One region of the Kitasatospora sp. NPDC056651 genome, then DNA from elsewhere that is predicted to be linked to it. Evidence: riboswitches for the same ligand, from Rfam matches in the RefSeq annotation. Region 1 holds a riboswitch; each other region holds the start of a gene.

Region 1 (7,176 bases):
GGGGCGTCGTCCGGTGCGGGAGGTGCCCGCACCGGGTTCGCACCCGACCCTGCGCACGCCCCTTCCGGCGTCCTCTGCGCGCGCCCTTTCCCGCGTCCCCCTCCCGCGTCCCCTGCGCGCGTCCCGCCGGGCCCCGCTACGCGGGCCAGGTGCGCAGACCGGTGGTGAGGGTGGCGATGAGGCGGTCGTGGGTGGTCCTGAGGTCCTCGGTGAGCTGGAAGGCACCGGCGGTGGCGAGCGAGGCGAAGCCGTGGGCGACGGAGCGGACGGTGCGGGCGGCGTGGATCGCCTCGGCGCCGTCGAGGCCGTACTCCCGCAGGACGGCGATGATCACGCCGACCAGCCGGCCGGCCGCCCGGGTCAGGTCGTCGTCGGGCTGCGGGGCCTGGGGGAGCGCGTGGTAGCGGTGCGGGTACTCGGTGGCGTACGCGTGGTAGGCGCGCAGGAGGGCGGCCACGGCGTCGTCCCCGCTGCGGCCGACCGCCGCCTCGGCCAGCCGGTCGGCCAGTTCCCCGGTGACCCGGACGGCGATCAGCCGCCGCAGTTCGGCGAGGCCGCCGCTGACGTGCTTGTACAGCGAGGGAGTGGCGACGCCGGCCCGGGCGGCGACCGAGGCCAGGGTGAGGGCCTCGATGCCCTGGTCGTCGATGAGGGCGAGGGCGTGGTCGACGACCTGGTCGGGGGTCAGTCCTACGCGGGGCATGGGTTCGGGTCCTTCGTACGGAGGGCGGGGGAAGTGCGGGCGGCGGGCCGGGCTCAGCCGAGCTCGGCGAGGAACGGCAGCAGGGCGTCCGCGGTGGCCGCCGGGTTGTCGGCCATCGGGTAGTGCCCGGAGCCCTCGATCATCACCTTCCGCGCGCCGCCCAGGGCGGCGGCCTGCCGGTCGGCGACCAGTTCCGGCTTCGGGAAGTCGGGGTCCGCGCCGCCCATGACCACCAGCGCCGGGCAGCGCACGGCGGCCGTCCAGCCGACCGGCGTCGAGTCGCCCCGGACGTACCCGCGGGTGGCGGTCTTCCGGCCGGGGGTGCGCAGCGCGGCGACCAGCCCGGCCACGTACGCGTCGAAGTCGGCGGGCTTGGCGCCGGGGAAGGCCATCCGGCGCAGGTAGAAGCCCCAGGCGGCCGGCCAGTGGACGAAGGCGGCGCCCAGCAGGCCCATGGCGCCGCGCATCAGGGCGCCCGGCGGCGGGTTCTCGATGAAGGCGTCGATCAGCACGATGCCGGCGACCCGCTCGGGCGCGTCCCCGGCGGCCTTGACGACCGTCGCCCCGGTGTACGAGTTCCCCGCGAGGACGGCGCGCTCGATGCCGAGGTGGTCGAGCAGGGCGAGGACGTCGCCGGCCAGGGCGGCCGGACCGTAGTCGTCCCAGACCAGGGAGGACTCGCCGAAGCCCCGGAGGTCCATGGTGATCACCCGGTGGCCGGCGGCGACGAGCAGCGGGCGCAGGTGCCGGTACGTGGCCCGGCTGTCGAGCATGCCCGGGAGCAGGACGACGGGGGTGCCGTCGCCCTGCCGGGTGTCGTCGAAGGAGATCCGGCCGCCGGGAACGGTCAGGTACTGGGTGCTCGGCGTGATGGTGCCGTTCATGGGGGGTCCTCCTCGGGCCGCCGGTGCGGATCGTCGGCGGTGCTGCCGATAGCCATAAAGCTAAGGCTAATAGCCTTAGCCGTCAAGCCGCCGTGCGGCCGCGCTGTCGTCCTGCCCACGCCGTCGTCCTGCCCGTGCCGCCGCACTTCCGTGCCGTCCGGCCCCGAGGGGGTGTCAGGCCCCGTCCACCTTGAACGGGTCGTGCTCGCTGAGCAGCTTCTCCAGCCTGGCCTGGTCGACCCGGGTGACCATCTCGTTGGACTCCTGGCGGTCCCGGATCACCTTCGCCAGCGTGAACGCGGAGGTGACGGTGTAGAGGAGGCCGAGCCCGAGGAACGCCCTGCTCCACGCGCCGACCGGCAGGCAGGCGATCCCGATGGCGAGGGCGGTGCCCGCCAGGGCGAAGGAGAGGACGGCCTGGATGTGGTAGGCGGCCGTGGTGCGGGTCTGCATCGGTGCGCTCATGGCGCCAGGATGTGGCCGCCGGGGCGGGTCGCACATGAGTAGGGGTACTCAGTTGGGCCTGTGCATGAGGGGTCGTTCGTTGACGCTCGATCACCAGGGCCTAAGCTGCTCCAAACGGATGGCTTGGAATCAGGGCCTCCTAGGATTAACGTTTGATAACGCAGCGCGGTCGTCAACGCCGTAACCAGACGGCACCGTGCGCCGTCGCCTAATCCCGCCGGCCGGCCTCCGGGCAGGCCAGGGAGCCGGGGAACCACGTTCCTTGGGGTGAATCGGCGGGGCTCCGGCCCGGCCGTAGGAGACCTTCCTGCTCCGAACCCGTCAGCTAACCCGGTAGGCGCGAAGGAAGGAAAGGAGCGCGCCCCCGTGGCGTCGACGCACACCCCGGCACACCCGGCCGGCTTCGCGGCCGGTACCCAGCTTCTCGACCACCCCGGCGCGGACGGCCCCGAGGGCTCGGGTCCGGAGGCCTTCGCCGCGGACATCGAGACCAACCGCCACCGGATGCCGCGTCAGACCCGCGGAGCCTCCCCGCTGCTCGGCGTCACCGCCGTCGCCGCGACCCTGGGCGCCACCGGCTTCGCCTCGGCGACCCCGGCCTCCGCCCCCGCCATCGAGGCCCCCGACGAGACCCCGGTCGCGCTCGCCGCCGACCCCGGCCTCGCCCTCGCCGCCCGCATCCAGCACCAGGCCGACAGCCAGCGCACCGCCGCCGAGGAGAGCGCCCGCCTCCAGGCCGCGCAGGAGGCGGAGGCCAAGGCCGCCGCCAAGGAGGCCGAGGCCAAGCGCGCCGCCGAGGAGGCCGAGCGGGCCAAGGCCGCCGCCCTCACCCTCCCGGTGACGGACTACCGGCTCTCCGCCCACTACGGCCAGAGCGCCCGCTACTGGGCCAACCTGCACACCGGCCTGGACTTCGCCGCCGACACCGGCACCCCGGTCCACGCGCTCGGCCAGGGCACCATCACCTCGGCCGGCTGGGCCGGCTCCTACGGCTACCGGATCGTCGAGACGCTGCCCGACGGCACCGAGATCTGGTACTGCCACCTCTCCTCGATCACCAAGGGCTCCGGCCCGGTCACCGGCGGCCAGCAGATCGGCAAGGTCGGCGCGACCGGCAACGTCACCGGCCCGCACCTGCACCTGGAGGTCCGCCCGGGCGGCGGCGCCCCGGTCGACCCGGAGCCCTGGCTCCAGCAGCACGGCCTCAACCCCTGACACACCGCGGAGCCCCCGGGCCGGAGCGCACGCCCCGGCCCGGGGGCTCCGCGCGTCCTCTCACTCCTCGGCGGGCAGCTGCGCCAGGTACGCCTCGATCTCCTCCTGGCCCGGCTCCGGCGCCAGCTCCGGGAACTCCGTCACCAGCAGCCGCGGCAGCCCCGGCACCGTCCACTCGCCGAACAGGTCGAGGGCCGCGTCGACCGCCGCCTCCTCGAACCGGTCGAAGTCCCCTGCCAGCTCGTCCGGCATCGGCCGTCCCAGCGCGGTCAGCTCGGCCAGGTTGCGGTAGCTGCGCCGCATCAGGCCCTGTTCCAGCAGCCGCCGGGCGCCGTCCGTGGCCATGCCGACCGACAGCACCCGGCCCGGGCCCCAGCCCTGCTCGTCCGGCTCGTCCAGCCAGCCGGCCGGCACCAGCGCCTCGAACGCGGCCGACCGCTCCTCCGGCGCCAGCTCGCCGAAGCCGGCCAGCCAGTCCCGTACGGCCTCCGGATCCGTGACGTCCACCCCGTGCGCGTGCAGCAGCAGCGCGTACAGCCGGGGCCAGGTCACCAGATCGGCGCGGCGCAGCAGCCCGGCCGCGACCTCGCCCTGCCACTCGGCCTCGGCGTGCAGTCGCTCCTGGCGCTTGGCGTTGAGCCGCCGGGCCGCCCGCTGGTGGTCGACCAGCAGCCGGACGGCGTCGCCGTAGGCGAGCGGGTCCTGCTCGGGGTCCGGTTGGACGTACAGGTGGAGCCGCTCGTACAGCAGGTGCTCCACGGCGTTGGAGGTCAGTTCGGGCCAGCCGTCGTGCATCCTGCCCTCGCCCAGCTCCAGCAGCGCCAGCACCGCGCGCAGCGGCGCCTCGGCCACCGGCGCGCGGCCCTGCTCGGCCGCCCAGGAGAGCAGGTCGGCGGCCTTGGTGCGCGGGGCGAGCCGCAGGTCTTCGTCGTTCATAGTCCGAACGGTAGCCGCCGGGCGGGGATAGGGTCGGCAGCCATGGTCCCCGTACGACTCACCGGCCCGCGACTGGCCGTCCGCGAGTACCACCACACCGAGGGCGACGTGGCCGCGCTGCACGCCCTGTTCGGCGACCCGGAGGTCACCCGGTACCTGCCGTTCGGGCCGAGCGGGGTCGAGGACTGCGCCGACCAGGTCGAGCTCTACCTGGAGGAGGCGCTGGCCGACGAGCGGGACACCTACCGGCTCGCCGTCACCAGGCTCGCCGACGCCGGGGACCCGCGGGACGCGGCGCCGATCGGGCAGGCCTCGCTCACCCTCGGCGGGCACCGCGCCGGCGACCTCGGCTGCGTGCTGGCCCGCGAGTGCTGGGGCCGCGGCTACGCGGGCGAGACCGTCGGCCTGCTCTGCGGCTTCGCCTTCGGGCCGCTGGGCCTGCACCGGCTGACCGCCCGGACCGCGGTGGACAACACCGCCGCCGCCAAGGTGCTCGGCGGGCTGGGCTTCCGGCTGGAGGGGCGGCTGCGGCACGACGGCTTCAAGGACGGGGTCTGGTCCGACTCGTACCTCCACTCGCTGCTCGCCGACGAGTGGCCGGGCTCGGCCGTCGGGTGACGGCGACCGAGGGTGGGGGGACCGAGGGGGGCCGCGGGGGAGGGGGGTTAACCCCACCCCTGATCCGCCAGGCCTCCGCATCCCCGCCGACCTGCGCGTCCGCCAGACTGGACAGCGTCAGCGGGACGAACGAGCGTCAGAACGAGTGGTCGGGGGCCGGGAGCATGAGCAGCATCCACAGCACGGAGGACTGGGACCGGCAGGCCCCGGGCGGCTCCTGGGGCGACCCGCGCCCGGCCGGAGCCCGCCCGACGGCGCGCCGGCCGGCCGCGTGGCGGGCCCCGTTCTCGGCCTACTACTACCGCGAGGTCGGCTACGCGCTCAGCGGCCTGCCGGTGGCGATCGTCGGCTTCTCCGTCTCGGTCGTCCTGTTCTGCTTCGGCCTCGGCACCTTCGTCACCGTCCTCGGCCTGCCCGTGCTGGCCTTCCTGACCAGCACGGCCCGCGGCTTCGGCCGGCTGGAGCGGGCCCGGGTGCGCGGCATGCTGTCCCTGGACGTCCCCGGCCCGGAGCCGGTGCGCCAGGTCCGCCCGGGCGGCTGGGGCTCGGTCACCGCGCGGCTGGCGGACGCGGCCGGCTGGAAGGCCGTGCTGTACCAGGTGGTGATGTTCCCCTGGGCGGTGTTCAGCTTCGCGGTGACGCTGTCGTTCCTGCTGCTCGGCTGGGTGTTGGCGCTCTACCCCGCGTACCACTGGGTCTACCGGACCTACACCCCCTGGAACGGGCTGCGGATGTTCGACTACCGCGACGACGAGGGCATCCGGCACGTGTACGAGATCCAGTCGGTCTGGCAGATCGCCGGGGTCTCGCTCCTCGGGCTGCTGCTGGTCCTCCTCACGGTGCAGCTGGTCCGCGGCCTGACCAACGTCAACCGGGTCGCCGCCCGGGGCCTGCTCGGCCGCTGACCCCTCCGGCTCCCCGCCTTCGGCCCCGCCCGCGCCCCGGACGCCCTCCGGATGCGGGCGGGGCCGCCGCGTGTTCGGATGACCGGGTGTCCGCCGCCGGCCCTTCCCCCGTTCCCCCGGACATCCTGGTCACCTCCCGCCCGCTGGACGAGTACTGCGCCCTGTTCGGCCTCACCCGGGCCCAGCTCGCGGCCCTGCCCGGGCCGCTGCTGGACTGCCCCGGCGGTGCGGCCGGACTGGCCGCCGAGGCGCGCGAGCTGGGCTGCCGGGTGGTCGCCGTCGACCCGGCGTACGCCCTGCCACTGCCGACGGTCGCGGACCGCGCCCTGGCCGCCCGGGCCGCGATGGCCGCCGCGATGGCCGCCCGCCCCCGGCTCTCCCCCTCGCCCCGCCCGTACCGGGCCGAGCGCTACCTGCGCAGCTGGGACCGCGCCCGCCGACTGTTCGCCGCCGACTCGGCCGCCCATCCGCAGCGGTACATGGCCGCCGAGCTGCCCCGGCTGCCCTTCGCGGACGGCTCGTTCGCCCTCACCCTGAGCGGACACCTGCTCTTCGCCTACCCCGAAGTCTTCGGTCCGGAGCGCCAGTTGGCCGCGCTGGTGGAGCTGGTCCGGGTGACCTCCGCGGACGGCGAGGTCCGGGTCCAGCCGCTGAACGACGGGTACGGCCGCCGCTGCGGCCACCTCGACCCGCTGCGGTACGCGCTCGGCGAGTGCCGGATAGCCAGCGAGGTCCGCCGCCTGCCCGGCGCGGTGGACGGCCGCACCCTCCGGGTCCTGGTGCTGCGGGCGGCCGACCGTCGCCGCCGGGCCGCCCTCCAGATGGCTATGTAATAGTCGCTGTCGCAGGTCACCCCTATACTCGCCCGCATGACCGAGACGACGATCCGGCGCGCCGACGAGAACGACGCCGACCGGCTCACCGACCTGATCCAGGCCTCCTCCGCCTACCACGGCGAGTACGCCCCGATGATCGACGGCTACCGGGTGACGCCCGACTACATCGCCCGCCACGAGGTGTTCCTCGCCGCCGACCAGGCCACCGGCCGGCTGCTCGGCTTCTACTCCCTGATCCGCGAACCGGCCGAACTGGACCTGATGTTCGTCGCCGACGAGGCCCAGGGGCGCGGCACCGGGCGAGAGCTGATCGGGCACATGCTGGAGCTGGCCCGCGCCGCCGGGATCGCCGACGTCCGGGTGGTCTCCCACCCGCGCGCCGAGCACTTCTACCTGCGGGTGGGCGCCGAACGCGTCGGCACCTTCCCCGCCGCCGGGAGGATCACCTGGGACCGCCCCGACCTGCGCTTCACCGTCTAGGAGCCACCGGAGCCACCGGAGTCCCCGGAGCCACCGGCCGGCTGGGCGGGCACCGGCGCGGGCCGGGAGGGTTGGGCGGACTGGGCGGGCCGGGCGGACACCGGGGCGGCCGGGAGCCGGGAGAGGATCTTCTC
Region 2 (7,176 bases), on a different contig from region 1:
GGTTCTCAGTGGTCATGGGGGGAGGTGTCTCCAACGGAGGACGGTGGGAGCGGAAGGGGGTTGGCGGGGGCCGCCGCGACGGTGTCGGCGGCGTCCACCGAGTCCCAGATGCTGGTGTACCAGGGCTTGGCGGCCTTCGCCGAACCGCCGGAAGCGGCGGGGGTGGCGGGCACGGAGGGCCGGGCGGCCTGGCCGGCCGGGTCCACCGCGATGTACGGGGTCTCCCCCGGCACCGCGTAGTGCAGCCGGGCGCGGGCCTGCGCCTTGACGTACTCCGGGTCCTGCCAGCGGGCCTTCTCCCGGCGCAGCTGCTCGACCTGCTGACGCGCGTGGTCGGCCTTCGCCCGCTGGGCGGAGATCTCGGCGCGCTGGGAGATGAACTGCCGCGTCGGGTAGGCGAGGATCGCCACCAGCGAGCAGAGCACCAGGACGAGGACGGTCGCCCGGCTCGTGAACCGGGGCCGGGCCGCCAAGCCCGGGATCCTCCAGCCAGCCATCTCCCGTATCCCCTCCTGGTCGCGACGGTGCCCCGCCGTCCACCCTACGGGGTGAACGGCGGGGCACCGGTCAGGCGTGCGCTACCGGGAGCGCGCGGCCCTCGTACGTGCTTGTCGCCCGGCGGAGCGACCGTGCTCGTCACTCCGCGGCGCGACCGTGCTCGTTACTCCGCGGCGCGACCGTGCTTGTTACTCCGCAGCGCGGAAGCGCGGGAAGGCGCCACGGCCGGCGTACTCGGCGGCGTCGTCGAGGATCTCCTCGATGCGCAGCAGCTGGTTGTACTTGGCGACGCGCTCGGAGCGGGCCGGGGCACCGGTCTTGATCTGGCCGCAGTTGGTGGCGACGGCCAGGTCGGCGATGGTGACGTCCTCGGTCTCGCCGGAGCGGTGCGACATCATGCAGCGGTAGCCGTTGCGCTGGGCCAGCTCGACGGCGTCCAGGGTCTCGGTCAGCGAGCCGATCTGGTTCACCTTCACCAGCAGCGCGTTGGCGGTGCCGGTCTCGATGCCGCGGGCCAGACGGGCCGGGTTGGTGACGAACAGGTCGTCGCCGACCAGCTGGACCTTGTCGCCCAGCTTGACGGTCATGGCCTTCCAGCCGTCCCAGTCCGACTCGTCCAGCGGGTCCTCGATGGAGACCAGCGGGTAGGCGGCGACCAGCTCGGCGTAGTACTCGATGAGCTCGGTGGAGGTGAGCGCCTTGCCCTCGAACTGGTAGGCACCGTCCTCGTAGAACTCGGAGGAGGCGACGTCCAGGGCCAGCGCGACGTCACGGCCGGGCACGTAGCCGGCCTTCTGGATGGCCTCGACGATCAGGTCCAGGGCCTCGCGGTTGCTGTCCAGGTTCGGCGCGAAGCCGCCCTCGTCGCCGAGGCCGGTGGACAGGCCGCGCTCCTTCAGCACGCCCTTGAGGGTGTGGTAGACCTCGACGCCCCAGCGGACGGCCTCGGAGAAGGACTCCGCGCCGATCGGAGCGATCATGAACTCCTGGATGTCGACGTTGGAGTCCGCGTGCGATCCGCCGTTGAGGATGTTCATCATCGGGACCGGCAGGACGTGGGCGTTCGGGCCGCCCAGGTAGCGGAACAGCGGCAGGTCGCTGGCCTCGGAGGCGGCGTGCGCGACGGCCAGCGAGACGCCCAGGATGGCGTTGGCGCCGAGCGAGGACTTGTCCGGGGTGGCGTCCAGGTCCAGCATGGCCTGGTCGATCAGCCGCTGCTCGGTGGCGTCGTAGCCGACCAGCTCCGGGCCGATCTGCTCGATGACGGCCAGCACGGCCTTCTCGACGCCCTTGCCGAAGTAGCGGTTCTTGTCGCCGTCACGCAGCTCCAGGGCCTCGAAGGCGCCGGTGGAAGCACCCGACGGGACAGCGGCACGACCCGTGCTGCCGTCGTCGAGGCCGACCTCGACCTCGACCGTGGGGTTGCCGCGCGAGTCGAGGATTTCACGGGCTACGACGACATCGATGGACGGCACGAGGCATCTCCTTGCGGAAGCAGGGTCCGGTCTGACGGGGTGCAGTCAGCAGGACGATTACGGAGTCGTTACGACCAGAGCCTAACCGCCCGGGCTCCCGGGACCACCTCGGCCTCGGTTCCGTCTCAGCGTGTGGCCCCGCTACCCACCGGTAGTTCACCTGCTTGTCCCAGCTTGTCCCCCTGGGGCGGGCGAATGCGGACGAAGGGGACCGGTAGGACCGGTCCCCTTCGTCCGTGGGTCGGAACACGCGTCGCCGGGCGTGGCGGCTCGACGTCGGACCGGGCGCGAAGGGCGCGACGGGCCGAGGAGCCGACCGGCGCGACGGGCCGACGGCCCGACACCGGCTCAGCCGAGGTGCAGCACCTGGCCGGGCATGATCAGGTTCGGGTCGCCGCCGACGGTGGCGTGGTTCTGGTCGTACAGCGCGTGCCAGCCGCCGGACACGCCCTGGGCGGCGGCGATGGTCGACAGGGTGTCACCGGCGCGGACGGTGTAGTCGTGGCCGGTGGCCCGCGGAGCCGACTGCACGGCCGCCTGCGGGGCGTACTGCGGCTGGGCGGCGGCCTGGCCGGCGTACTGCTGGTAGACGCTCTGGTGGCTGGTCCAGTACCAGGCACCGTTGTTCTGGTACCAGTACACCTTGGCGTCGGCGTCCCAGCCGGCCTTGCCGGAGAAGCCCGGGGTCTGCTGGACCTGCTGCTGCGGGGCGGCCTGCTGGACCGGCTTGGCGGCGGGCTTCTGAGCCGGCTTCGGGGCCTGCTGCTGAGCCGGCTTCTCGGCCGGCTTGGCGGCGGGCTTCGGGGCCTGCGGCTTGGGGGCGGTCTGGGTCTTGCTGCCCGAGGAGGTGTCGACGGAGGCCGGGGAGCCGCCCTTGGTCAGACCCGCCTTCTTGGAGCAGACCGGCCAGGCGCCCGGGCCCTGCGAGGCGAGGACCTTCTCGGCGACCGCGATCTGCTGGCCCTTGCTGGCCTGGTTGGCCTGCGAGGCGTAGGCGGTGCCGCCGTAGGCCTTCCAGGTGCTGGAGGTGAACTGGAGGCCACCGTAGAAGCCGTTGCCGGTGTTGATGCTCCAGTTGCCACCGCTCTCGCACTGGGCGACGGCGTCCCAGGTGGAGACCGGGGCGGCGGAGGCGCCGGTGGCGGTGAGGAGCGGCATCGCGAGTCCGACGCCGGCCACACCGGCGACGGCGATGGCCTTCTCGGCCTGGGTGCGACGACGGTGACGGCCAGTTCCAACGAACAGCATGAAGAGGTCCCTCTCCGCACGCCTGCGAGGTGAGCTGTCGGGTTCGGACCGGGAGGTGGCCCGGCCGCCGTATGCGGAAACGATTCCGCTCGGGCGGCTTCACCCCAAGCCGTGGGGACGGCAACAAACCTGGTTCCCCCGCCCCTGCCCAGGGTTCTGGTCGGTTTCCCGTGGCACGGCGGGCAGGATTCGGCGTTCCGTGCTCGGGGTCCGCAGCTGCGAACCCCAGGAGAGTAGACAGATCTTCAGACCAATCACAAGCTCATATCGCAGATATCACACCAGCATTACGGCGCGTGCCCATTCGCCTACCGACTGCGGTGTTATGTCCGGATTGATGAGTGTTCATACCCCGCCCGGGAGTTGAGTCACGACGCCCCGTCAGCGTGACCTCACCTCACCTCGGTCACGGCGGGACCGCGCGGAACGGTGCGGGGCGGGGCGTGCGGCGATCGACTCTCCGGGCTGAATTCCACCGGCAGTTCGCGCAGCCCGCGCATGATCAGCCCGCCGCGCCAGCGCAGATTCTCCGGGCTTTCCGCGAGCCGCAGATCGGGCAGCCGGGAAAGCAGCGTGGCCAGCGCGGCACGCCCCTCCAGCCGGGCCAGCGGAGCGCCGATGCAGTAGTGGATCCCGTGCCCGAAACCCAGGTGCGGGTTGTCCGTCCGGGCCAGGTCGAGGGTGTTCTCGTCCGCGAACCGGGCCGGGTCGCGGTCCGCCGCGGCCAGCACCACCAGCACCGGGTCACCGACCGGGATGTCCACTCCGCCGATGGTCAGCGGACGGGTCGCGAACCGCCAGGTCGCCAGCTCCACCGGCCCGTCGTAGCGCAGGAGTTCCTCGATCCCGGTCTCCAGCAGCCCGCTCTCCCCGCGCGCCACCGACTCCTGCAGCAGCCGGCGCTGCTCCGGATTGCGCAGCAGGGCGTAGGTGCCGTTGCCGATCAGGTTGACGGTGGTCTCGAAGCCCGCGAACAGGAGGATGAAGGCCATCGCCGCGGCCTCGTTCTCGCTCAGGTGCTCGCCGTGGTCGCCGGCCCGGATCAGACCCGAGATCAGGTCGTCGCCGAGGTCCGCGCGCTTGCGGTGGATCAGCTCCAGCAGGTACGCCCGCATCCGCCTCACCGCCCGCCCCACACCGCCGCGTTGGCCGCCGCCCTGCCCCGGCTTCGTGTGTCGCAGCATCATCCCGGCCCAGTCGCGGAAGTCGTCCTGGTCCTCGGCGGGCACCCCCAGCATGTCGCAGATCGCGTAGATGGGGAGCGGGAAGGCGAACTCGTGGATCAGGTCCGCCGAGCCGCGCTGGGCGAAGCCGTCGATCAGCCGGTCGGTGAGCTGCTGCACCCGCGGCTCGAACTCGGCCACCCGGCGCGGGGTGAACGCCTTCGACACCAGTCGGCGCAGCCGGGTGTGGTCCGGCGGGTCGATGTTCAGCAGGTGGGTCATCAGGTCCGCCTGCCGCTCCCCCGGGATGCCCACCCGGCCGGTGCGGTGCGCCTGCTCGCTGTGGTGCGCCGGGTTCTTCGACAACCGGCTGTCCGCCAGCGCCTGCCGGGCGTCCGCGTACCGCGTCACCAGCCAGGCCTCGACACCGCTCGGCAGCGTGGTGCGGTGCACCGGGGCGTGCTCGCGCAGCCAGGCGTAAGCGGGGTACGGGTCGGCGGCGAACTCCCAGGTGAACAGCTGCGGAGCGGGGGCGTCCGGCGCCGTGTCGGACGCGACGCCGGACGGCGCGTCGGACGGCGCGTCGGACGGCGGGGTGGACGGCGTGGTGGACGGCGTGGTGGACGGCGTGGTGGCGGGCCGGGCGGGGTCGGGCTGAGCTGGCATGGACCGACCGTATCCGGTACGGCGGACGCACCCCCGCTCCGGCGGGCCGCCGCTCCTCGCCGCCGGTTCGCGTCCGGCGCGCCAACTCTCCGTGGACGGCCCGTGGCCCGGCCGTTGACGGGCCATGGACAGTCCGTGGACGCTCCGTGGACGGCTCTTGGACAGCTCTTGGACGGAGAGCGGGCGTGAGCCTGGTCACCTGAGGGGTAATCCCTGTTGCGGAGGGTCAGGACCTGCCTACGATCCTCCGCAGTACGCGTGGGCGCCGGTGCGGTGTCGCCCACAGGGAGGAGCAGGCCATGCGGCTCAGCGGATCAGTCGTCGTCATCGCGGTCCTCGACGGCGGGTCGGGCGCGGGCCTCGCCCGCCGGTTCGCCGCGGCCGGTGCCGCCGGAATGCTCATCGCCGACCAGCACGTCGGCATCGCCGAGGACCTCGCCGCCGAACTCGACCGGCCGGGCTGCCCGGTCGTCGGCGTCTGCGGCGACATCCGCCGCCCCAGCGACGTCGCCGCCCTCGTGGACACCGCCGAGAAGCACCTCGGACCGATCGACCTGTTCGCGGTGGCCGGCCCGGACGGCGAGCGGGTCATCTCGCTGGCCGACCTGCCCGCCCACCTCGACCTGGAGCGCCTCGCCGAACTCGTCGTCCTCGTCGGCGAGGCCATCGGCGAGCTCGTCCCGCCGCAGCGGCACCCGGAGAGCGCCGCCACGGCGGCCTGAGCCCGCCCCGTCACTCCGCTCCGAGGCCCTCGGCCGCGCGCACCGCGTCCCGGTAACCGCGCGCCGCCGACCGCAGCGCGGCGTCCACGTCCACCCCGGCGGCGCCCGCCCGCTGCACCACCGCGAGCAGCAGCCGGCCCGTCGAGTCCGCCGTCAGCTCGGCGGGCAGCTCGTACGCCTCGTCCGGCACCCCGGTGAAGTCCGCCCGGCGCACCCGGGACACCAGCTTCGCCGCGTACGCCAGCGAGGGCAGCCCCGCCGGCACGCCGTCCAGCACCGACTCCCGGTCCGCCTTCTCGGCCGCCTTCAACTGCTCCCAGTTGGCCTCCACCTCGGTGGCGCCCTCGACCTCCACGTTCCCGAACACGTGCGGGTGCCGGTACATCAGCTTCTCGACGATGTCCCCCGCCACGTCGTCGACGGTGAACGGCTCGGTCGGGTGCTCCTCGGCGATCCGGGAGTGGAAGAACACCTGGAGCAGGACGTCGCCCAGCTCCTCGCGCAGCGTCGCCCGGTCCCCCTCCTCGATCGCCTCGACCAGCTCGTACGCCTCCTCGACCAGGTACTTCACCAGGCTCTCGTGCGTCTGCTCGGCGTCCCAGGGGCAGCCGCCCGGGGAACGCAGCCGGTCCATCACCGTCACCAGGTCCAGCAGCCGCGCGCCCGGCAGGTCGTACGAGCCGGGCAGCACCTCGATCTCCGGCACCTCACCGGCGTGCTCCACCGCGAGCCGCGCCAGCGCGTCGGTCAGCCCCGGGTCCCCGTCCGGGCTGCCCAGCCACACCGTCGGCCCGCCCCCGGCGGACTGCCCGGTCAGCAGCCGCGCCAACGCCGGCGCCGACCCGGCCGACACCGCCTCCACCACCACCCCGGCCTGCCGCACCGCCGCCACCTGCGGATGCCCCTCGTCCCCCACCAGCACCCGCCCCGCCGACCGCAACGCCTCCCACGCCGGCCACGCCAGCAGTCCGGGAGCCACCCGGTGGGTGGTGGTCAGCAGGATCAACTTCGCGCCCGGAACGTCCGTCGGCACAGCATTCGTCGTCACGCCCCCGAACCTACCCCGGAGCCCCCACCGGCCCCGGCAGCACCGGGGCGGCGCGGGGGCAGGGGCGGGGGACGCCACACCCCCCCCAGGACTCGGCCCGGCCGGCCCACGCCAGAAGTCGACCCCACCGACTTCCCGTGATCCTCAGACACGACGGCACCCCACCCACCTCGGGAAACCGGCCCGATCGCCCCCCGATCCGGGACGGCAGCGACCCGACCGACGCCAGAAGTCGACCCCACCGACTTCCTACGCACCCCGGCTGATGAGGTCGCCCCGCGCTGCCCCGAGAAGGCGGCCTGCCCACTCCCCCGTCCGGGATGTACCCGCCCCTGTCCGGACACAGGCAGGGGCGG
Region 3 (7,176 bases), on a different contig from region 1:
TGGACGGCTTCCGGATCGACGTCGCCCACGGCCTGGTCAAGGCCCCCGGCCTGCCCGACCTCGGCGGCGCCGACCAGCTCAAGCTGCTCGGCAACGACGTCATGCCGTTCTTCGACCAGGACGGCGTGCACGAGATCTACCGCAGCTGGCGGACGATCCTCGACGAGTACCCGGGGCAGCGGATCGGCGTCGCCGAGGCCTGGACCCCGACCGTCCAGCGCACCGCCAACTACGTCCGCCCCGACGAGCTGCACCAGGCCTTCAACTTCCAGTACCTGGGCACCGATTGGAACGCCGCCGCGCTGCGCGAGGTGATCGACCTCTCGCTCGACTCGATGCGCCCGGTCGACGCCCCCACCACCTGGGTGCTGTCCAACCACGACGTCACCCGGCACGCCACCCGGTTCGCCAACGAGCCCGGCCTCGGCACCCAGATCCGCACGCCCGGTGACCGCCCGCTGGGCCTGCGCAGGGCCCGCGCCGCCACCCTGCTCATGCTCGCGCTGCCCGGCTCGGCCTACGTCTACCAGGGCGAGGAGCTCGGCCTGCCGGACGTCACCGACCTGCCCGACGAGGTCCGCCAGGACCCGTCCTTCTTCCGGCAGGCCGGACAGGACGGCTACCGCGACGGCTGCCGCGTCCCGATCCCGTGGTCCGGCACCGAGGCCCCGTACGGCTTCGGACCGGTGGCCGGCGGGCCGTCCTGGCTGCCGCAGCCGGCCGAGTGGGCCGAACTGAGCGTCGAGGCGCAGACCGACGACCCGAACTCCACCCTGGAGCTCTACCGCAGCGCACTGGCCGTCCGCCGGGCGCAGCCCGATCTCGGCGCCGGCACCGAAGTCGAGTGGCTGGACAGTGCCGAGGGCACCCTGGTGTTCCGCCGCGGCTCCTTCGTGTGCACCGTGAACACCTCCGCGGAGCCGGTGCGGATCGCGGCCCCGGGCACGCTGCTGCTGGCCTCGACCGACCTCGTGGTGGACGGCGGCGAGACGGTGCTCGCTCCGGACAGCACCGGCTGGTGGGCGGTCTGACGTGGTTGGAATAGGCTCTGGGACCGTGACTACGGCGCGACTCTCAGACATCGCGGCACAGGCGGGGGTCAGCGAAGCCACCGTCTCCCGCGTACTCAACGGCAAGGCGAACGTTTCCGCCGCCACCCGGCAGACCGTGCTGGCGGCCCTCGACGTGCTCGGCTACGAGCGGCCGACCCGGCTGCGCCAGCGCAGCGCGGGGCTGATCGGCCTGATCACGCCGGAGCTGAGCAACCCGATCTTCCCCGCGCTGGCGCAGGTGATCGAACAGGTGCTCAGCCGACACGGCTACACCCCGGTGCTGTGCACCCAGACACCGGGCGGCTCCACCGAGGACGAACTGGTGGAGATGCTGGTGGACCGGGGCGTGGCGGGCATCGTCTTCGTCTCCGGGCTGCACGCGGACACCACCGCCGACCACGACCGCTACGCCCGGCTGGCCGGGCGCGGGGTACCGTTCGTGCTGATCAACGGCTACAGCGAGAAGATCGACGCGCCGTTCATCTCGCCGGACGACCGGGCCGCGATGTGGATGGCCGTCCAGCACCTGGCCGAACTCGGGCACGTGCGGATCGGGCTGGCCGTCGGCCAGCGCCGGTACGTGCCGGTGCTGCGCAAGATCGAGGGCTTCACGGCGGCGATGCGCGAGGTGCTCGGGCACGGCCGGGAGGACGCCGAGAACCTCGTCCACCACACGCTGTTCAGCGTGGAGGGCGGGCACGCGGCGGCCGGTGCGCTGCTCGACAAGGGCTGTACCGCGATCGTCTGCGGAAGCGACATGATGGCGCTCGGGGCGATCCGGGCGGTGCGGCAGCGCGGGCTGTCGGTGCCGCAGGACGTGTCGGTGGTCGGCTTCGACGACTCGCCGCTGATCGCCTTCACCGAGCCGCCGTTGACCACGATCCGGCAGCCGGTCGAGTCGATGGCCACGGCGGCGGTGGACGCGCTGCTGGAGGAGGTCGGCGGGAACGCCGCCCAGCGCAGTGAGTTCATGTTCCAGCCGGAGCTGGTGATGCGCGGGTCCACCGGGGCCTGCGCGCGCTGAGCGCCGGCCGTCGCGGCCGCCGCGTCGGACGGACGGGCCCCGGAGGGCGGTTGCTCTCCGGGGCCCGTCGGCGTGCCTGGGGCCGGCCGCCGTGGGCGGCGGGTCGCTCAGCCCTCCTGGGTGGTCGGACGGAACCGCCGGGTGGCTGGGCGCGGGGACGTGCAGGGGGAACGACGGAACCCCCGGGGAGAGCGACCAGACTCTCCCCGGGGGTGGCGGGTGGTCAGCGTTCGGGCGGTGGCTGACGGCTGACGGAGAACAGATGACAGGTGACAGATGTTGAAATCTGTTATCTGTTATCCGTCATCTGTTCCTCGTCGGCCGTCACCGCGCGCCCGTCGGCCGTTCGCCGTCCTCAGACCCGGCCGGCGAAGTGCGGGGCCCAGTTGGTGATGCTCTGCTCGCGGACGCCCGAGCTCGGGTTGGCGGCCTCGACGTACTTGCCGTTGCCGACGTAGATCGCGACGTGGTAGACGCCGGAGTCCTTGCCGTTGTTGGACCAGAACAGCAGGTCGCCCGGCTGGAGGCTGTCCAGCGAGACGTGGGTGCTGGCGGCGGCCTGGTCGGCGGCGACGCGCGGCACCGAGATTCCCGCGGCGCGCAGCGCGGCCTGGGTCAGGCCGGAGCAGTCCCAGCCGCCGTTGCCGGTGCCGCCGTACACGTACGCCTGACCGACCTTCGACTCGGCGAAGGCGACCGCGGCGGCCATGCTGCCGGTGGCGGCCGGAGCCTGGGTCTGGGGCTTGGCCTGGGGCTGCGCCGGTGCCGGAGACGGGGTCTGCGGGGCGGGCTTGGCGGCCGGCTTGGTGGCGGGGGCCTGGGGCCGCGCGGTCGGCTGGGCGTTCACGGCACCGCCGTTCGCGGGCTTTCCGTCGGTGGACAGGTGCTGGCCGGGGTAGATGGTGTCCGGGCCCTCGGTCAGGGTGCCGCGGTTGAGGTCGTACAGCCGCTGCCAGCCGCCCTGCACGTTGTGCTGGTCGGCGATCGAGGACAGCCAGTCGCCCTCGACCACGGTGTAGTCGCCGCCCTGGGCCTGCTGCTGACGCTTCTGGACCCAGTTGCTCGCGGCGGAGCCGGAGGCGGCCTGGGCGCCGTCCTGGGCGGGCGCGGCGGGCTTGGCGGCCGGTGCCGGGGTCTGCGGGGCGGGCTTGACGGCCGGAGCGGCGGGCTTCGCGCTCTGGGCGGGCTTGGTGGTGGCCGAACCGGCGGTCGAACCGGCGGTCGAGCCCGCCGAGGTGTCCACCGACGCGGCGGCGCCGCCCTTGGTCAGACCGGCCTTGACGGAGCAGACCGGCCAGGCGCCCGGGCCCTGCGAGGCGAGGACCTTCTCGGCGACGGCGATCTGCTGGCCCTTGGTGGCCAGGTCGGCGCGCGCGGCGTAGGCGGTGCCGCCGAAGGCGGACCAGGTGCTGGAGGTGAACTGGAGACCGCCGTAGAAACCGTTGCCGGTGTTGATGCTCCAGTTGCCGCCGCTCTCGCACTGGGCGACCTTGTCCCAGGTGGCGACGGTGGCCGCGGAGGCGGTGCCGGAGGTGAGGCACGGGACGGTGAGTCCGACGCCCGCGACGCCGAGGGCGGCGATCACGCGGCGGGCGCGACTGGACGGGCTGGTGCCGTTGGTGGGCAGCATGAAGACGCGGTCCTCTCCCACGCCTGCGAGGTGAGCTGTCGGATTCGGGCTGGAGTTGCCCGGCCGCGCGGTGAGCGCGGCTTCACCCCTAGCCCTGGACCGTTCCGGGGATCGGTCCGGGGCGACTTACCTGTGGGTCCCCCGCTCCTGCCGTGGTGCGTTCTGGCGCTGCCAGGACATCCGACGGCAGGACTCGGCGTCGCGGATGAACCGGGTTCGTGTGGTCACGAACGGAGAGCACGTTAATCAGACTCAAGTTCAAACTGCAAACCTTGTGATACGCGTCACGGTTTAGTGGAAACCGCCAAAAGCCTGCTCTTTCAAGATCGTAAATGATCGTTTTCCGGCAATCCCGTTGAGGAACTCGACAACTGGCTCTGCTTCAGCGGCAACGTGACGGGGCGTCGAGGCGGTCCGTGGGGCGCCGCGGAAGGAGTCGGGGCGATGGCGATCCGGGAGCCCGGGCGCATGCGGCCTATTTCCTTTCAAATAGCGCCAGAACGGACATTCCGCTTCGTTGCCGCCCGACTTCCGAGCCGCACGGAATGCCCGGAAATGGAAAGGCGATGAGGGGCGGAGAGAGGCCGCGAGCGGGACAGGACGAAGGGCCCGGAGCGCGAACCGCTCCAGGCCCTTCGGTGCGCGCGAACCGGCGCGCGGTGTCGACTTACTGCCCGGCGTACCCCTCGGCGGCCGCGTGGGCGCCGCGAGCGCCCTCCGTGACCCCCTCGGCCCCGGCGGCGGCCGCCGCCTCGGCCCGGGCGAGGTCCTCCGGGGACGGCGCGGGCAGTGCGGCCAGGTAGGTGGAGGCGATCAGCTGGCCGACCGACGGGTACGCGCCCAGCGGCGCGGCCGACGGGCAGCCGGTCTCCTCGGCGGCGGTGGCGAGCAGCTCGGAGTCCGCCTCCGGGCCGATCACCAGCGGGGCCAGCGCCGGGCGCTGCGAGCCGGTGTCCTTGAGGTGGTTGACGGCCGCGGCCACCGAGCCGGGCACGTCGAGTGCCGCGGCGACGACCGGCACGGCCAGTCGGGCGGCCAGCAGCACGCCGGTGATGCCGGCCGCGGCGGCCGCGTCCTCGCCGCCGACGGTGGTCAGCACCACGCCGTCCGCGGCGGTCGCGATGGCGAACAGCCGGGCGCGGTCGGCGCGGGCCAGTCCGGCCTCGGACAGTCGGACGTGCACGGCCTCGGCCAGCAGCGGGTGCGGGCCCAGCGGGTCGGTGACGGGCGCGCCGTACTCGGCGGCGAGCGCGTGAAGCTCGGTCAGGAAGGTGTGCGGGCCCGGCACCAGGGGCACCAGGATCGGCATCGGCATCCCGGTCTCGGCGGCCAGCGCCAGCAGCTCGGCCACCGTGCGCTCCTCGCTGTCGGCGGCCTCGGAGCCGTTGCCCGGGAGGTAGCCGACCGCGGTCCGGACGCCGTTCTGCTCGGTGCGGACGATCGAGAGCAGCTCCTCGACGACCGAACGGGACTCGGGCCCGGCGGTCGCGGGCACGGCGAGCACCAGGGCCGGGGCGCCGGCCGGGATCTCGGGGCGCTCAGGACGACGGTGGCGCCCCCGCGCACGGGAGCCTGGAGTACGGACGGGCAGTGGCGCGCCCGGGATGGCTGCGGTGCTCATGCCGGAGATCGTAGGACATCGCCCCGTCCGGCTTGCAGTCGGCTGCCGTACGGGTTTCGCGCGGTCGTGGTGCGGACTCGGTGCGTCTCCGCCACCGTTCAGGCGCTTTGCCTACAATCCGGACATTCCTCGTCCAACTCGGCGTGGACCGTCACGGTCCTGACGCCATCCGAGGCGGCGGGCGTTGCAGCCGTGGCGCGTGAGATGTCTCACAGCCGCGGCGGCGCTTGACGGAGGGTCACGGGGGTGCGACTCCCGGCGCTCGAAGATCAACATTCAGCGGGGAGGCGCTCACGGCCGGTTATCGCGAGCCCGACGATTCCATGGGCTATGTCCGTTTACGTACGGTCAGGGGAAGGGTCCGTGAAGAGTTCGAGGCCGCGAATGAAAGGCCTCGTGCACCTGCACTGTCCCGTGCTGATGCACGTGCACTGCGGCTATCATCACGTCAAGTGAGGCGTTGTGCCGGGCCGGTACGGGGCCGGTCCGTTCGTTCGGCGGTGCCGGGGGCGCCGCGCTGGACGACAACTCCGGAGCTCTTCGGGAGATTTCTATGCACGACTCGCAGGACACGCACGGCTCGTACGACACCTACAACGGGATGGCCGCCGCCGATCTCCGAGGGGTGGTCTGGCAGAAGAGCCTGCACAGCAACTCGCAGGGCAACTGCGTCGAGTTCGCGGCCCTGCCGGGCGGCGATGTGGCGATGCGCAACTCGCGGTTCCCGGACGGTCCGGCGCTCATCTACACCAGGGCCGAGATCGCCGCCCTGCTGCTGGGGGCGAAGGACGGGGAGTTCGACCACCTGGCGGTCTGACCGACCGCCGTGCTCCATCATCGGGGGGCCGTCGTGGGTGCCGACACCGCGACGGCCTTTGTCTTTTGCCCGTCGCCAGTTTTCTGTCCCTCGTCCGTCCGCTTCCGCCCGGCCGTTCCGGTGGACCGGACGGCCCGCGGGGCCGCGGCGTGGCAAGGGCTTCGGCGGGGCCTGGTGGAAGGGCCCGGGGTGTGGTCCTCCCGGGGCTTCCTCGACCTGCCGCGCGCCGTCCGCCACGGAGCCTGACCCGGACGCAGGGCCGCTCCTGGTCGCAGGTCCTGACCCGACCGTACGTCCCGCCCCGATCGCAGATGCCGACCCGGCCATGACACCTGTCCGGCCATGAGATCCGACCCGGGGGCGGGGCCCGGCTCGGGCGCCGTGTCGGTCCTAGGCCGAGCGCCGATGCCGTCCGCCGGCGTCGACCGGGCCGTCGAGAGGTGAGCGACCGCCGAGCTCCAGGTGACCGTCCAGCGGGGAGCCGCCGACCGTCTCCGCCTCGAACATCGCCCAGACCACCTTGCCGCTGCCCAGCGGGTGCCAGCCCCACGAGCGGCTGAACGACTCCACCAGGTGCAGTCCGCGGCCCGATTCGGCGACGAAGTCGGCCTCCCGGGCGATCGGCCCGAGGCTGCTCGGATCGCTCACCGCGCAGACCACCTGGGGCGCGCGGTGCACCAGGCTTATTCGGATCGGCAGCCGGCCCTCCGGGGTCGGCTGTATGGGAAAGTCGTACTCGCCCTGGGCGCCGCCCGACGGGTCGGGCCGTGCGCCGATCGCATGCCGGAGCGCGTTGGTCACGAGTTCCGAGGCCACCAGCGCGACGTCGTCGAACAGTTCCGTCAGGCCCCAGTGCTGGAGCGTGGTCCGAGCGAAGTCGCGCGCGGTTCTGACGGCTTCGAAGCGAGGAGCGAGCGTACAGGTGACCACATGGGGGTCAACCGCCAAAGCCGTACCGGTGCTCATGAAGAGCTCCTCCCATAAGGGGGCGGACACGGCTGGACCCGCCGGGGTCATGCCGGTCACCTCCGA

What was found. Region 1 has a riboswitch for cyclic di-AMP ahead of ACFRAR_RS03250 (M23 family metallopeptidase). Riboswitches for the same ligand answer to the same signal wherever they lie in the genome.
Region 2: it holds a riboswitch for cyclic di-AMP, as region 1 does, so the genes downstream of both, ACFRAR_RS18405 (transglycosylase family protein) here and ACFRAR_RS03250 (M23 family metallopeptidase) in region 1, are expected to answer to the same signal.
Region 3: it holds a riboswitch for cyclic di-AMP, as region 1 does, so the genes downstream of both, ACFRAR_RS22860 (transglycosylase family protein) here and ACFRAR_RS03250 (M23 family metallopeptidase) in region 1, are expected to answer to the same signal.

What each region holds. Positions count from the first base shown of each region.
Region 1 covers NZ_JBHTWX010000003.1:129,111-136,286, forward strand. Annotated here, with positions in the region: gene ACFRAR_RS03235 (TetR/AcrR family transcriptional regulator) at 137-703, opposite strand; gene ACFRAR_RS03240 (alpha/beta fold hydrolase) at 757-1,587, opposite strand; gene ACFRAR_RS03245 (YiaA/YiaB family inner membrane protein) at 1,762-2,052, opposite strand; cyclic di-AMP (ydaO/yuaA leader) riboswitch at 2,248-2,406, shown strand; gene ACFRAR_RS03250 (M23 family metallopeptidase) at 2,419-3,267, shown strand; gene ACFRAR_RS03255 (hypothetical protein) at 3,328-4,203, opposite strand; gene ACFRAR_RS03260 (GNAT family N-acetyltransferase) at 4,246-4,821, shown strand; gene ACFRAR_RS03265 (sensor domain-containing protein) at 4,986-5,726, shown strand; gene ACFRAR_RS03270 (hypothetical protein) at 5,813-6,559, shown strand; gene ACFRAR_RS03275 (GNAT family N-acetyltransferase) at 6,596-7,042, shown strand; gene ACFRAR_RS03280 (hypothetical protein) at 7,039-7,176, opposite strand, start outside.
Region 2 covers NZ_JBHTWX010000042.1:45,422-52,597, forward strand. Annotated here, with positions in the region: partial or broken gene ACFRAR_RS18390 (DUF501 domain-containing protein) at 1-34, opposite strand, end outside; gene ACFRAR_RS18395 (septum formation initiator family protein) at 6-497, opposite strand; gene eno (phosphopyruvate hydratase) at 687-1,973, opposite strand; gene ACFRAR_RS18405 (transglycosylase family protein) at 2,322-3,221, opposite strand; cyclic di-AMP (ydaO/yuaA leader) riboswitch at 3,227-3,393, opposite strand; gene ACFRAR_RS18410 (cytochrome P450) at 3,614-5,050, opposite strand; gene ACFRAR_RS18415 (SDR family NAD(P)-dependent oxidoreductase) at 5,350-5,772, shown strand; gene ACFRAR_RS18420 (MazG family protein) at 5,783-6,820, opposite strand.
Region 3 covers NZ_JBHTWX010000060.1:32,362-39,537, forward strand. Annotated here, with positions in the region: gene ACFRAR_RS22850 (glycoside hydrolase family 13 protein) at 1-1,031, shown strand, start outside; gene ACFRAR_RS22855 (LacI family DNA-binding transcriptional regulator) at 1,057-2,076, shown strand; gene ACFRAR_RS22860 (transglycosylase family protein) at 2,432-3,727, opposite strand; cyclic di-AMP (ydaO/yuaA leader) riboswitch at 3,714-3,884, opposite strand; gene ACFRAR_RS22865 (sirohydrochlorin chelatase) at 4,374-5,327, opposite strand; gene ACFRAR_RS22870 (DUF397 domain-containing protein) at 5,881-6,144, shown strand; gene ACFRAR_RS22875 (ATP-binding protein) at 6,535-7,110, opposite strand.